Regions from separate parts of the Anaerostipes sp. Marseille-Q3525 genome, predicted to be linked through region 2. Evidence: riboswitches for the same ligand, from Rfam matches in the RefSeq annotation. Region 2 holds a riboswitch; the other holds the start of a gene.
The links. Region 2 has a riboswitch for thiamine pyrophosphate ahead of thiD (bifunctional hydroxymethylpyrimidine kinase/phosphomethylpyrimidine kinase). Riboswitches for the same ligand answer to the same signal wherever they lie in the genome.

Region 1: another riboswitch for thiamine pyrophosphate. It lies ahead of thiC (phosphomethylpyrimidine synthase ThiC); the one in region 2 lies ahead of thiD (bifunctional hydroxymethylpyrimidine kinase/phosphomethylpyrimidine kinase).

What each region holds. Positions count from the first base shown of each region.
Region 1 covers NZ_JAGTTT010000004.1:90,213-97,653, reverse strand. Annotated here, with positions in the region: gene KE503_RS03560 (L-aspartate oxidase) at 1-67, shown strand, start outside; gene nadC (carboxylating nicotinate-nucleotide diphosphorylase) at 39-896, shown strand; gene KE503_RS15040 (AAA family ATPase) at 903-1,037, shown strand; gene KE503_RS03545 (sodium-dependent transporter) at 1,147-2,502, opposite strand; gene thiC (phosphomethylpyrimidine synthase ThiC) at 2,604-3,905, opposite strand; TPP riboswitch at 4,052-4,163, opposite strand; gene KE503_RS03535 (patatin-like phospholipase family protein) at 4,366-5,199, shown strand; gene KE503_RS03530 (hypothetical protein) at 5,286-6,314, shown strand; gene vanR (VanR-ABDEGLN family response regulator transcription factor) at 6,330-7,031, shown strand; gene KE503_RS03520 (sensor histidine kinase) at 7,021-7,441, shown strand, end outside.
Region 2 covers NZ_JAGTTT010000026.1:27,890-35,330, reverse strand. Annotated here, with positions in the region: gene KE503_RS11425 (AIM24 family protein) at 491-1,315, shown strand; TPP riboswitch at 1,615-1,720, shown strand; gene thiD (bifunctional hydroxymethylpyrimidine kinase/phosphomethylpyrimidine kinase) at 1,883-2,686, shown strand; gene cytX (putative hydroxymethylpyrimidine transporter CytX) at 2,690-3,862, shown strand; gene KE503_RS11410 (hypothetical protein) at 4,077-4,226, shown strand; gene KE503_RS11405 (GDSL-type esterase/lipase family protein) at 4,384-5,040, shown strand; gene KE503_RS11400 (nitrite/sulfite reductase) at 5,082-6,626, shown strand; gene KE503_RS11395 (precorrin-2 dehydrogenase/sirohydrochlorin ferrochelatase family protein) at 6,639-7,277, shown strand; gene hemB (porphobilinogen synthase) at 7,279-7,441, shown strand, end outside.

The sequences.
Region 1 (7,441 bases), on a different contig from region 2:
TGTTCTTGATGAAATCAAACGAAAGGACAGAAGTTTTTATGATCAGTGGTGTAACGATGAAAATTAACATCGATGAATATCTGATGAATGCATTAAAAGAAGATATCACACAGGAAGATGTCAGCACAAACGCAGTGATGCCAGAACCAAAACAGGGAGAAGTGAATTTAATCTGTAAGCAGGATGGGATCATCTGTGGATTAGAAGTATTTGAGAGAGTTTTTAAACTTTTAGATGATACTGTTGTTTTTGAGACAGAATTAAAAGACGGAGATCAAGTAACCAAAGGACAGCTGATGGGAGTTGTCAAAGGAGATATCCGTGCCCTTTTATCTGGAGAACGTGTTGCATTAAACTACTTACAGAGAATGAGTGGTATCGCAACAATGACAAGTGAATTAGCTAAAGAATTAGAAGGATATAAAACAAAGTTATTAGATACAAGAAAGACAACACCAAATATGCGTCCATTTGAAAAATACGCAGTCACAGTTGGTGGAGGACATAATCACCGCTATAACTTATCTGATGGAGTTATGCTGAAAGATAACCATATCGGAGCAGCAGGTGGAATCAAAGAAGCGGTTGCTATGGCGAAAGACTATGCACCATTTGTCAGAAAGATCGAAGTAGAGACAGAGAATCTTGACATGGTAAAAGAAGCCGTAGAAGCAGGAGCAGATATCATCATGTTAGATAACATGGATGATGACACAATGAAAGAAGCAGTCAAACTGATCGACGGAAGAGCCGAGACAGAGTGTTCCGGAAACGTTACAAAAGAACGTTTAAAGACGATCCGTGAGATTGGGGTTGACTATGTATCTTGTGGAGCGTTAACACATTCAGCGCCTATTATGGACATTTCATTGAAGAATTTACATCCGGTAGAATAAAAAGCCATACCTATAGGGACCAATAGTTTTCCTAAATTAATACAAGAAAACTATTACTTTGTGGATAAAACATTGATGATACAGGAATTTCTGGAAAGATGTTGCGATGAAATGGATGGAAAAAGAATAAATAATTTTTAAGAAGTAAAAATCTTATCAAACAACACATAAATTTCGCCAGTGAACTCCAGGAAAAAATAAATACCTCATGGAAACCGTATGAGCGCGTTTCCATGAGGTATTTATTTTTTTAGACTGTGATAAATCCAAGTCCTTCAAGTACAGAGAACACCAAAATAGCAACAATGCAAATAGGTGCGATATACTTAACCATAACAAGGAATAAAGGTTTTCTCTTAAATTCTCCAGAACTTTCAACTTCATCAATGATCTCTTTTGGTTTGATGATATAACCAACAAAGATACATGTTAAGAATGCAGCGATCGGCATTAATACACTATTACTGATAAAATCAAAGAAATCAAGGAAATCAAATCCAAGGATCGTAATATTGCTCCATGCTCCAAATCCTAAAGAAGATGGAACTGCTAGTAACAGAGCAACAATAAACATCGTAATGCAGGCAGTACCACGTTTCATATGGAACTTATCCATCAGTACTGCGACGAGTGTCTCAAGCAGCGAAATTGAAGAAGTAAGTGCTGCAAGTAACACTAAAATAAAGAATACAGCTGCGATAATGCTTGAAAATGCCATGCTGTTAAATACTTTAGGAAGCATAACGAACATTAAAGATGGTCCTTTCGCAAGCATAGAAGAATCTCCGTTAGAGAATATAAATACAGCTGGAACGATCATAAGTCCTGCAAGGAAAGCAACTCCGGTATCAAAGATCTCAACCTGTGTTACAGATTTTTCAAGATCGGATTTCTTTGGCATGTAAGAACCAAAGGTTACCATGATACCCATGGCAAGTGACATAGAGTAAAACAGCTGTCCAAGTGCCGCTAAGATCGTTGTTGGACTGAAATCTTTTAAGTTTGGTTTGATATAATATGCAACTCCGGCCATAGCACCTGGTCTTGTAATACAGAATATGGATACACCGATCAGTAAGACGATCAGTACCGGCATCATAATCGTGCTGACACGTTCAATACCACCTTTGACACCACCAGCAACAACTAAAGTAGTAACGATCAAAAATACAAGAACACAGATCATAGGCTCTGCAGATTTACTGATAAATCCTGTAAAAAATGTATCAGAAGCAGCATCGTGGATACCACCTTGAATAGAAACAAGTGCATATTTTGTTACCCATCCACCGATCACACAATAATAAGGGAAAATGATAAATGGGATCAGTGTTGTAAGATAACCGATAAATGTGTATTTCTTATTGAAATGTCCGAATGCACGGATCGCACTGGTTCCAGCTCTTCTTCCTAATGCAACTTCAGTGATCATTAATGAAAATCCAAACGTTAAAGTAAGGATTAAATAAGTCAATAAAAAAGTTCCTCCACCATATTTGGCAGCGAGGTATGGAAATCTCCAGATGTTTCCAAGACCTACGGCAGATCCGGCCGTTGCGAGGACGAATCCTAAGCGGCTGGAGAAGCCATTTCTTTCATTACTCATAATATAAAGTACCTTCTTTCATATATATATTCAGATACGAAAAATAGAATCTGACATGTGCCGGAGGCCTAAAATAAAAACAGTCTGGATGCTTAAAAGTATTAGATGACGTCCACATCTTCTCCGGCAAGGACGGCATTCATGTTACGTACGGAACACATCTTTCCGCACATTGTACAGGTATCCTCTCTTTCAGGAGTAGATTCTGCACGATATCTTCTTGCCTTTTCAGGGTCAAGAGCAAGTTCGAACTGTTTTTCCCAGTCAAGTTTCTGTCTGGCAGCTGCCATCTGGTTATCCCAGTCCATGGCACCTTTTACACCTTTGGCGATATCTGCTGCATGAGCTGCGATCTTAGAAGCCATGATTCCTTCTTTTACATCGTCAACATTAGGCAGACGTAAATGTTCTGCAGGAGTTACATAGCATAAAAAGCTTGCTCCAGATGCAGCGGCGATCGCACCACCGATTGCAGAAGTAATATGGTCATATCCAGGAGCGATATCTGTAACAAGAGGTCCGAGTACATAAAATGGAGCTCCATGACAGATCGTCTGCTGAATCTTCATATTCGCCTGAATCTGATCCATTGGCATATGTCCAGGACCTTCGATCATAACCTGAACATCCTTTTTCCATGCACGTGCAGTCAATTCACCAAGTGTTACCAGTTCCTCGATCTGTGAAATATCACTCGCATCAGCAAGGCATCCAGGACGGCATGCATCACCAAGGCTTAAAGTTACGTCATATTCATTACAGATATCGAGGATTTCTTCATAATATTCGAAGAATGGGTTTTCATTACCAGTTGCTTCCATCCATGCGAAGATTAAGGAACCACCACGGGAAACAATGTTCATCTTACGCTTCATCGCTTTGAAACGATCTGCAGTGTTACGATTGATTCCACAGTGGATCGTCATAAAATCAACGCCGTCTTCAGCATGCATCTTGAAAACGTCGATCCATTCACGAGATGTGATGTCTTTGAGTGCTTTATTGTAATAAACGATCGCATCATAGATAGGAACTGTACCAAGAATCGCAGGACATTCATTGACAAGTTTTTTACGAAATACGTGAGTATGTCCAAAAGAAGAAAGATCCATGATCGCTTCAGCACCCATCTCAACAGCTTTATTTACTTTTTCCATCTCAACATCTAAGTTTAAACAGTCTCTGGATGTACCAAGGTTTACATTGATCTTTGTCTTTAAGGAATTTCCGATACCAAAAGGTTTTAAACACTTATGGTTCTTGTTGGCAGGAATAACGATCGTGCCAGCTGCAACTTCAGCCATAAGATCTTTCACATCAATTCCTTCATAAGTAGCAACAGCTTCCATTTCTTTTGTTATAATTCCCTGCCTTGCTGCATTCATTTGAGTTGTGTAATTCATAAAATGTATACCTCCAAAATATAAAATTTTGGGAGACTTTATTCGGTTTAAATTATAATTTTATCGTCAAAATCTAAAATAGATATGTTGAGATAAAAAAAGACAAACTAAAGGTACATTCTGATGCCCGTTTACAGTTCGTCTTGTATTCATAGCATCCAAATCCCTACGACGGCATTACCCGTATCAGGTCCATGGTCGAAACGTAAGTTTCCTCTCAGCTAAGGTATCACCTTTTAAGCTCCCATTTCAGTTACATCAACATTGTACCATCGAGGGCACGATATATCAACAAAAAAGGTTATTTTTTGTTCACACAAAATTCGAATTCTTTTCATAATTTCTTTGAGTAAATGTAACATTCTATTATGAAAACGTGATATAATATTTAACAAGTGTCACTTATTATAAAATTTAGGAGAGATAAAGTGATATTTTTTACTCGATGGGAGGACATAACATGCCAGGTATTATTTTAGAAGGCGGAACATTCCGTCCAATCTTCAGTGCCGGAGTGATGGATGCATTGTTAGATGAAGATATCATGTTTCCATATATGATCGGTGTATCAGCGGGGATTTGTGATGGATTTTCATATATTTCAAAACAAAAAGAACGTAATTTAAAGATTCTTATGAATCATAGAAATGATAAACGATATTTAGGAGCAGGAAATTTATTAAAAGATAAAAGTCTCTTTGGACTTGATTTTGTATATGATACGATTCCGAATAAGTTATATCCATTTGACTGGAAGACATTTTATGAATACGAAGGAAGAATCCGAGTTGGAGTGACCAATGCATGGACAGGAAAAGTAGAATATAAAGATGGAATGAAATTAGACAAAAAGTGTATGATGCTTCGTGCAACATGTGCGATACCACTTGTATTTCCAGCGATTTATGTTGATGGAAAGCCATATTATGATGGAGGACTGGCAGATCCGATCCCGATCAGAAAGTCAATCAAAGATGGCAATGAGAAGAATCTGATCGTATTAACTAGACCTGAAGGATATAGAAAAGAACTAAGCAGAAGCCATAAGATCACAGCGAAACTACTGAAGAGAAAATATCCACATTTGCCGGAACTTTTAATGAAGAGACATATCGAATATAACAAAACAGTAAGATATTGTGAGAAACTCGAACAAGAAGGAAAAGCAGTAATCTTAAGGCCAGAATATCCAATTGAAAGTCTGGAAAAGGATATTGATGTATTGAAGCAGACATATGATATGGGATATCGCATGACGAAAGAAAAGATTGATAAGATCAGAGAGTTATTTTAAAGAAATCTTTTTAAATGTCCCACTGGACGGGAGGGGTCTGATAAGATATACTTTATAAGATTGAAACGAAGGAGGGCAGGATAGTTATGTCATTGATAAAAGCATCAGGAAGAACATTTGTAGAAGAACTCGCAACGAATCCGCAGGTGAACCTTATGGTTGTGTGCGAGAGACTCGGTGCCCCTTTTAATGATGGAGAAGCAGAGATATCTCTGGCAGCTAAAGTTGCAGAGAAACTTTATGATAGACCACAGCTTGTGACGAAGATGCTGCAACAGGAAGCAATTGAATTTTTATTACAGTGCTGGGAGATGGAAGGAGAAAGCCTGATCACGCAGATGTATTTAAGAGAACTGGAACAGTTGCATTTTCTTGGATTTCTCTCTTATGAAGATGATACGATCTATATTAATATGGAGGCAAAAGACAAATTTTTCTTTTCGCTTAAGAGTCATCGGACACAGGCTCAGATGGAAGAATACACAAGACTTGAGAATATTTTATTTGGAATGTTATTTTTATATGGTATTCTGGATATTTATGAATGTTGTGAGATCATCAGGGATAACATGATAGAAGATATGACATATGATGAGTTGGAAGAATTTGTGATGCACAGAGTTGTATTCTGGCAGTCTGGTATCTTATTGAGAAATCAGACGAATTTAAGACTGATCTATGCAAGCAGAGAGGTGGATGACAGGAATGATGTGTTTATCAAATGGACCATTAACAAAGATATTTCCTGGAAGATTTACAGTGAAGATCAGTACAAAGAATTAGCCTTGTCAAATGGAGTTGGAAATTGGAGTGGTATTCCAGATTTATTTGATTTTGTCATGCAGAATATAGAGGATGATCAGTATCAGGCTATGATGATCGTAAAATCACTGGTTGTAAAGATTCAAAACGGAGTAACATATACAGAAATTACAGAGGCGTATACAGGCTTGTTAGAAGATAATGCAAGAGAAGAACAGAGAACCCTTTGTGACCTGATTCTTAAACTTTATAAGACAGTTCCTGTATATGCACTAAAAGGTCATACAAGAGAAGAACTGGAAGAGGAAGAAACAGGCCACAGATTTCAGGTGATCCCTGGGGGTAAAGAGTAAACAAGGAGGAAGCAGATGAGACAGTCAACAGTATTAGTAGTAGATGACGAAAAAGAAATTGCTGACTTTATTGAATTATATTTAAAGAATGAAGATTATAATGTATTTAAATTTTATAATGGAAAAGATGCACTTGCATGTGTAGAGCACGAGAATATTGATCTGGCGATCCTTGATGTGATGTTGCCGGATATTGATGGATTTGAAATCTTAAAACAGATCCGATTAAAGCACAATTTTCCAGTTATTATGCTGACTGCAAGAGTATCATCCATGGATAAGATCAATGGATTGACATTAGGAGCTGATGATTATATTGAGAAGCCATTTGAACCTCTTGAACTTATGGCGAGAGTAAAAGCACAGCTACGAAGATTTACAAGATATAACGATGGTTCTGGATCTGATCAGGAAGATACTCTGGAGATTTCAGGACTTATTCTGAATCGTGCGACACATCAGTGCACTTATGGAGAAGAAGAAATTACACTAACTCCATTGGAATTTTCTATACTTTGGATCCTGACTCAGAACAGAGGCAAAGTAATAAGCTCCGAGAATCTGTTTGAGCAGGTGTGGAAAGAAAAATATTTTAAGAACAATAACAACACAGTTATGGTACATATCAGACATCTCAGGGAGAAACTTGGAGATGTCATGGGACATAAAGAGCTGATCAAGACAGTTTGGGGAGTTGGATACAAAGTTGAGGAGTAAATACAGAAGTTTAAAGATAAGGATCATATTGCAGACACTGGGAATCAGCCTTATTGTTGCATTTATCGGATATTTTATACTTGATATTTTTGTAGATGGGGTGTTTCAGGATCCGTTTGCCAAAACGGTTGTTTATATATTTGAACGGCTTGGCATGGATGAGATAGAAGCAATCCGTATATATCGTCTGATCTTTATGCAGAATAAAACAATGATCATTGGTGCTGGATTTTTTCTGTTACTTTTGTTAAGCTTTTATCTGGGTATGTCAAAATTTACAACTTATCTAAAACAGGTTGAAAGCGGTATTCAGATGATCTTAAATGAGTCCAAAGATCATATTTTACTCCCTCCAGAATTGAATCCACTGGAGAATAAGTTAAATGAGATCAAAGGAACATTGAAAGAGC
Region 2 (7,441 bases):
ACAGTTGTATAAATTAAAAACAGACCTAAAGTTTTATAAGGTCTGTTTTTTATTTAAGAAAATTTTATATCAACAATATAAAAACAAAAATAACAATAGAAGCAACCATCAATTTATACTCATCTGAAAAGTTTTCTTTGTTCTGTAATTTTACCAGTACATGATATAAAAAGTAAAAAAATGAAAAAAAGCATAAAGCCAAGATAAATAAAACGATAATATGTTCCATAATAATTCCCTCCCATAATAAAAATCCTTAAAGTTTTATTTTTAAATAATATTATAAACAATATATTTCATATGTCCAGATAGCCCCCCAAAAAAACACTTAATGATAAAGAGTCTCAACAAGAAATGATAGACATGTTTTGATACAAATAGTTTCATTTGTGGATGAAAAAGGAATATGGTAAACTGATATTAAAATGAACAATAAATTAGAGCAATAGTTAAGAAACGTTTCTTTAAAATAACAGGAAAGGGAAAGATTATGTACAAAATCAGCAATTTCAGTGACAACGACGACGTAAAGATCATCGACCAGTCAGGACCATTTGAAGTCATCGAATATCAGAGAGACTTAAGTGTTATGCCAGAAGATGCCCAGTTAGCATTCTTCTGCAGTCAGATGAACGTAAGAAAACGTCAGCTTAAATGCGAATTATCTAAAGGAAATGTAACAATTCAGGCAGGTGCCATGCAGTGGATGGCAGGAGATGTCTCTGCGACAACAGGAATCAAAGGAGCAGGAGATTTCTTATCCAAGACAATCCGGGGAAAAGTAACGGGAGAATCTGCGATTAAGCCAGAATATACAGGAGAGGGAACTCTTGTTTTGGAACCTACATATAAACATATCATTTTATTAGATCTTGACGAATGGGGTAATTCGATCGTATTAGATGATGGTTTATTTTTAGCCTGTGAATCTACACTGAAACAAAAAGCAGTCAGAAGAAAGACGTTCTCTTCTGCATTTGCAGGTGGTGAAGGATTCTTCAACCTAGGATTAAAAGGAAGCGGAGTTGTCTGTCTGGAATCCGATTGCCCAAGAGAAGAATTAGTGGAAATCACATTAGAAGATGATGTTATAAAGATTGACGGAAACCTTGCAATTGCATGGAGTGGAAGTCTTGACTTTACGGTAGAACGAGCAGGAAGATCTTTGCTTGGTTCTGCAGTGAGTGGTGAAGGTCTGGTAAATGTATACCGTGGAACAGGAAAAGTATTATTAGCACCAGTTGTGAATCAGGCAATGAAACCACAGCAGGTGGTGGAGAAAGAGCCAGTGATCGTTAGTGATGACGACGAATAAGAATATAACATATATACAAAAGATTGCTTCATAAAAAGAAATAGCATTTGTTACAAAAAATAAGTAACTTTAGTAAGAAATGCCATTGCAACTTTTATTTTTACATTCTTAGCTTTTGCCATTGCACAGTTTGGATTATTAGCCGTTGTAAAACAGGGATATGCATACCTTGGATACGCAGCATTTATCACACTGTTTGTTCCATTTATTGTTCATGTGATCGCAACAAAAGGAAAAGAAATTTAAAGTTTGTATACAAAAACTTGAAAATTCAAACGATTTGATCTATAATAACAAAGAAATAAAAACAGGGAGCTTGTGAAACAGGCTGAGAGGAAAGTAAAACTTTCGACCTTTGAACCTGATTTGGGTAATGCCAGCGTAGGAAACGAAGATCATGAATCGCGAATATACGGAAAGTTACTAAATCAGTAGCTTTCCGTTTTTTTGTGTTTATAGGCAAGTAAATTTTATGAGAAAACAGCCTATAAAACAATGCGGTCAATTGGGGGCACCACTTTTGATCGCAATACAAAAATAATGCATAAGAGAAAAGGAGAGATACTTATGAGAACAGCATTATCAATCGCTGGAAGTGATTCCAGTGGAGGCGCTGGAGTTCAGGCTGACTTAAAGACTATGACAATGAATGGTGTATTTGCAATGAGCGCCATTACAGCACTGACAGCCCAGAATACAACCGGCGTAACAGGAATCTTAGAAGCAGATCCAGAGTTTTTAAAGAAACAGATCGACGCAGTCTTTGAAGACATCAGACCAGATGCAGTCAAGATTGGAATGGTTTCCTCGAGTGGACTGATCAAAATGATCGCAGAGAGATTACAGCATTATAAAGCGGAAAATATCGTTGTTGATCCAGTGATGGTAGCAACGAGTGGATCAAGATTATTAGAAGAAGATGCTGTAGATACATTAAAGAAAGAACTATTACCGATTGCAACGGTAATCACACCCAATATTCCAGAAGCAGAGATTCTTTGTGGTATGGAGATTCACACGGAAGAAGATATGGTAGCAGCGGCAAAAGCAATCTATGAAGATCTTGGATGTGCTGTCTTATTAAAAGGTGGTCATAACATCAACGATGCCAATGACTTATTATATACAAAAGAAGAAGTTTCTTGGTTTAAAGGAAAGAGGATCAACAACCCAAACACACACGGAACAGGATGTACTCTTTCTAGTGCCATCGCAGCAAATCTTGCCAAAGGTTTTGATCTTAAGACTTCTGTACAAAGAGCAAAAGATTATATTTCAAGAGCTTTAGCAGATATGTTAGATTTAGGAGCTGGAAGTGGACCAATGAATCATGCGTTTGATTTAAAAGATGAATGGAAAGAGGAGGCATAAGTGATGGGAAGCAGAAGAACATCAATCTTTGAAAACGGACTGATTTGGTTTGGAGCAGGAGTTTCATTAGCAGAAATTTTAACAGGTACAAGTTTCGCACCTTTAGGGTTTACCAAAGGATTATTAGCGATCATCATTGGACACATCATTGGATGTGGAATGATGTTTTTTGCCGGATTTATTGGTGGAAAGACAAGAAAAAGCGCAATGGAAACTGTAAAAATGAGCTTTGGATCAACAGGAGCTTTGTTATTTGCAGTATTAAATATTTTACAGTTAGTTGGATGGACAGCCATCATGATTTATGATGGATCATTAGCGGCAGCAGGAATCTTTCATGTGGCAAACTGGGTATGGCCAGTTGTGATCGGAGGACTGATCATCATCTGGATCTTAGTTGGAATTGAAAGTTTAGGAAAGATTAATACGGTTGCAATGGCAGCTTTATTTATCTTAACCGTTGTATTAAGCTTTATCATTTTTGGACATGGATCATTAAATACGGTTGCAAACGATGGATTAACATTTGGCGCAGCTGTAGAACTTGCGGTAGCTATGCCATTATCATGGCTTCCATTGATCAGTGACTACACAAGAGAAGCAAAAGAACCAACAAAAGCAACATGGGCAAGCGTGATCGTCTATGGATTAGTCAGCTGTTGGATGTATGTGATCGGTATGGGAATCTCTATTTTCACAGGAGAATCTGATATCGCACAGATCATGGTAAAAGCCGGACTTGGAATCGCAGGATTATTAATTATCGTATTCTCAACCGTAACAACAACATTCTTAGATGCATGGTCTGCTGGAATTTCCAGTGAATCTTTATCTAAGAATATCAATGGAAAATGGATCGCAGTTGCAGCAACAGTGATCGGAATCATTGGAGCCATTGTTTATCCAATGGATGACATCACAGATTTCTTATATCTGATCGGTTCAGTCTTTGCACCAATGATCGCCGTACAGATCGCAGATTTCTTTATCCTTCATCAGGATTTTTCAAGAAAATCTGTATGCATTCAGAACATGCTTGTATGGGTTGTTGGCTTTATTGCATACCGCTGGCTGATGGGTGTCGATACGATCCTTGGAAACACACTTCCTGATATGGTGATCACGATTGTTTTAAGTGTGATCGTAAGTTTATTGTTTGGGAAGAAGCATGACTAAGCCCTTTATAAATTAACTTATATAATAATAACGAAAAAATGGTTTTATATTATATGCAAAATATGATATAAAGCCATTTTTTTTATTTAATGATCTTGGATGGGTATCACATAATCAGGAAGAAATCTATCAAAATACGATTTATGTTGTAAAGAAACTGGTTACAGACGCAGGGATTGATAAAAATAAAGTTGCAGGAATTGGGGCAGCATATTTGGCAGGAATTGCTTTGGAAATTTATGATAAAACGATTTTTGACCAGATTAAGTGTGATAAGTATGAGCCATTAATGGAAGAGGAGCGATGGAAACATAAAAAGTATGGTTGGAAAAAAATAATTCAGAGTGCTTGTGAGAAAAATTAAATTAAAAATAGCACAAATCTATAATGCCGTATAGGATATTTTTATATCTTATAAGGTATTTTTCTGTTCATAACCTATTGACAAGTACAATTTCATTCCTTATAATCATATTATTCCTATTAAAATTGTATGAAATATAACGAAGAAGGTGACAGAGATGAAAGAAATATTATGCTTCGGAGATTCCAATACATACGGACTCATCCCCGGTACAAATAGAAGATATAACAGAGAAACAAGATGGACAGGTATTTTATCAGAGAAGCTTTACGATAAAGGATATAGAATCATTGAAGAAGGATTATGCGGAAGAACCAGTGTGTTTGATGATGCAACAAGAGATGGAAGGAATGGAGCGAAAGTACTTCCGATGCTTTTAGAAACACACACACCGCTTGATCAGGTGGTTTTAATGCTTGGAACCAATGACTGTAAAATATACAATCATGCAAGTGCAGAGCGTATTGGAAAAGGCATCGAAAAATTAATCCAACAGATCAAAAAACATGATCCTACGATCGATATTTTATTAGTATCTCCAATTGAACTTGGAGAAGATGTATGGAAACCAGGGTTTGATCCCGAATTTGATCAGCATTCTGTGAAAGTATCCAAACAATTAAAACAGACATATTTAAAGATTGCATGGAAATACGGATGTGATTTTCTTGCAGCAAGTGATGTAGCCAAACCAAGTAAGGCAGATATGGAACATATGAATGAAGAAGGACATAAAAACCTTGCAGAAGCCATCGAATCATTTCTTGTAGAAAAAGAAAGAAATCATTCAAACGACTATGTAAATGTGGTATGATAAGACAAATGATACAAAACATTCAGAAAGGAATTTTACATATGGAAATGATCAATCCACAGGAATGGAAAAAAGACCTGCCAGCATTTAAAGAAAAGACAGACCGGTTTTATGCAGGAGAATTAAGTAAAGCAGATTATAAAGGATTCTCCGGTGGTTACGGAAGCTATGCACAGAAAGATGGAAAGGCAAGCATGATCCGTCTTCGTATGGCGGGTGGTCATTTAACAAAAGACAAATTAAAATTTATCGCAGACAGTATTAAAACATATAACGTAGATAAAGTACATTTGACAACATGTCAGGCAATTCAGTTACATAACTTACAGCCAGAAGCAATCTATGGAATCATGGAAGGTGGATTAGATCATGGCATTGTAACAATGGGTGGTGGTGGAGATTTTCCACGAAATGTTACTGTATCTCCATTATCCGGTGTGCAGAAAGGAGAATATTTTAATGTTCTTCCTTATGCAGAAGCAGCTGGAGAGTATTTAATGACATTTATTAAAAAAGAAGTCATGCCAAGAAAGTTAAAAGTTGGATTCTCAAATGGGCCAGCGAATGAGACACATGCAACATTCCGTGATCTTGGATTTGTGGCAAGAGAAGATGGAAACTTTGATGTTTACAGTGCCGGTGGACTTGGCAATAATGCAAGATTTGGACTGAAAGTTGCTGAGAATGTAAAACCAGAGAAGATCCTTTATTATATCTGTGCAATGCGAGAGACATTTATCGCACATGGAAATTACAAACAGCGTGGAAGAGCCAGAACTCGCTATATGCAGGAAACTTTAGGAGAAGAAGGATATATCAAAGCATTCCATGAGAAATTAGATGAAGTTTTCGCATCTGGACAGGATTTAGATCTTCATGTAGAGATTCCTGAAGTAACAAAACAAGGAGATGAAAGTAAAGCAGAAGGAAAACGTGTGATCGAGCAGAAACAAGAAGGATTATATGCAGTTGCTTATCATCCATTTGGTGGCTGCCCAAAACCTGAGAAATTAGGACAGATCTATGATGTGATCAAAGATATGGATGAGGTAGAAGCACGGATCTCTCCAGATGAGACGATGTATATCATTAATCTGACTGGAGATGAAGCAAAGAAAGTTTCAGAAGTCACAAATGATGGTGCAGAAACATTGTTTGAGACATCGGTATCCTGTATCGGGGCAACAATCTGTCAGGTTGGATTAAGAGATTCTCAAGGACTGTTACACAAAGTGATCAAAGCAGAAAGAGAAGCCGGATTAAAAGATGGATCATTACCAAAGATTCATATTTCCGGATGTATGTCTTCTTGTGGAACACACCAGATCGGAGAGATCGGATTCCACGGAAGTATGAAAGTGATTGATAAAGTTGCTCATTCTGCATTTGTTCTTCATATCAATGGATCTGATTATCAGGGCAAAGAGGTTATGGGAGAAGAAGTAGGAACCATCCTTGAAGAAGATATTCCAAAATTCCTTGTAAAATTAGGACATACCGTTGAGAGCGAAGGACTTGATTATGCACAGTGGAATGCAAAACATCCAGAAGGTATCAAGGAAATCGCAAAAGAATATTTACAATAACAGGTAGAAGCAATGGCATATTTTCCAATGTTTGTACAACTAAAGAATAAAAAATGTCTCGTGATCGGTGGTGGCAGGATCGCGCTTCGTAAGATCGAAGTCTTAAAAGATTTTGAAGCGGATGTTACCGTGATCGCACCAGAGATGATACCCCAGATTCGGCAGATCGATAAGATCCGCCGAATCTTTCGAACATTTATGGAGGAAGATTTCAAAGAAGCAGAACTTGTGGTTGCAGCAACCAATGATCCAAAGGTAAACAGTGAGATCAGCAAGATCTGTATGCAAAGAAAGATTCCGGTCAATGCAGTTGATCAGAAAGAAGATTGCAGCTTTATTTTTCCATCCTATGTAAAAGAAGGAGAAGTAGTTGCGGCGTTTTCAAGTGGTGGTCAAAGCCCTATGATCACGCAATATTTAAAGGAAAAGATTAAACCAAATCTGACGGAAGAATTAGGACAGATCGCACAGATCTTAGGAAGTTTGAGAGCGTTTGCAAAATCATGTATTGCCACAGAACAGCAGCGCAAGGAATTTTATAAAGAATTATTACAAATCGGATTAAAAGATATTGATTCACTAGAAGAACAACGAATCAATGAAATCATTCAAAAATATACAAAAAATCAGAGTGAAATCGAGGAACAGTAAAATGGAACGTACAAGAAGATTAAGAACAAGTAATTATATGAGAGATATGGTGAGAGAAAACCATGTAAGAATTGATGAACTGATCTATCCGATCTTTGTCACAGAAGGAGAAGATATCAAGCATCCAGTAGAATCCATGCCAGGAATTTACCAGTATTCGCTAG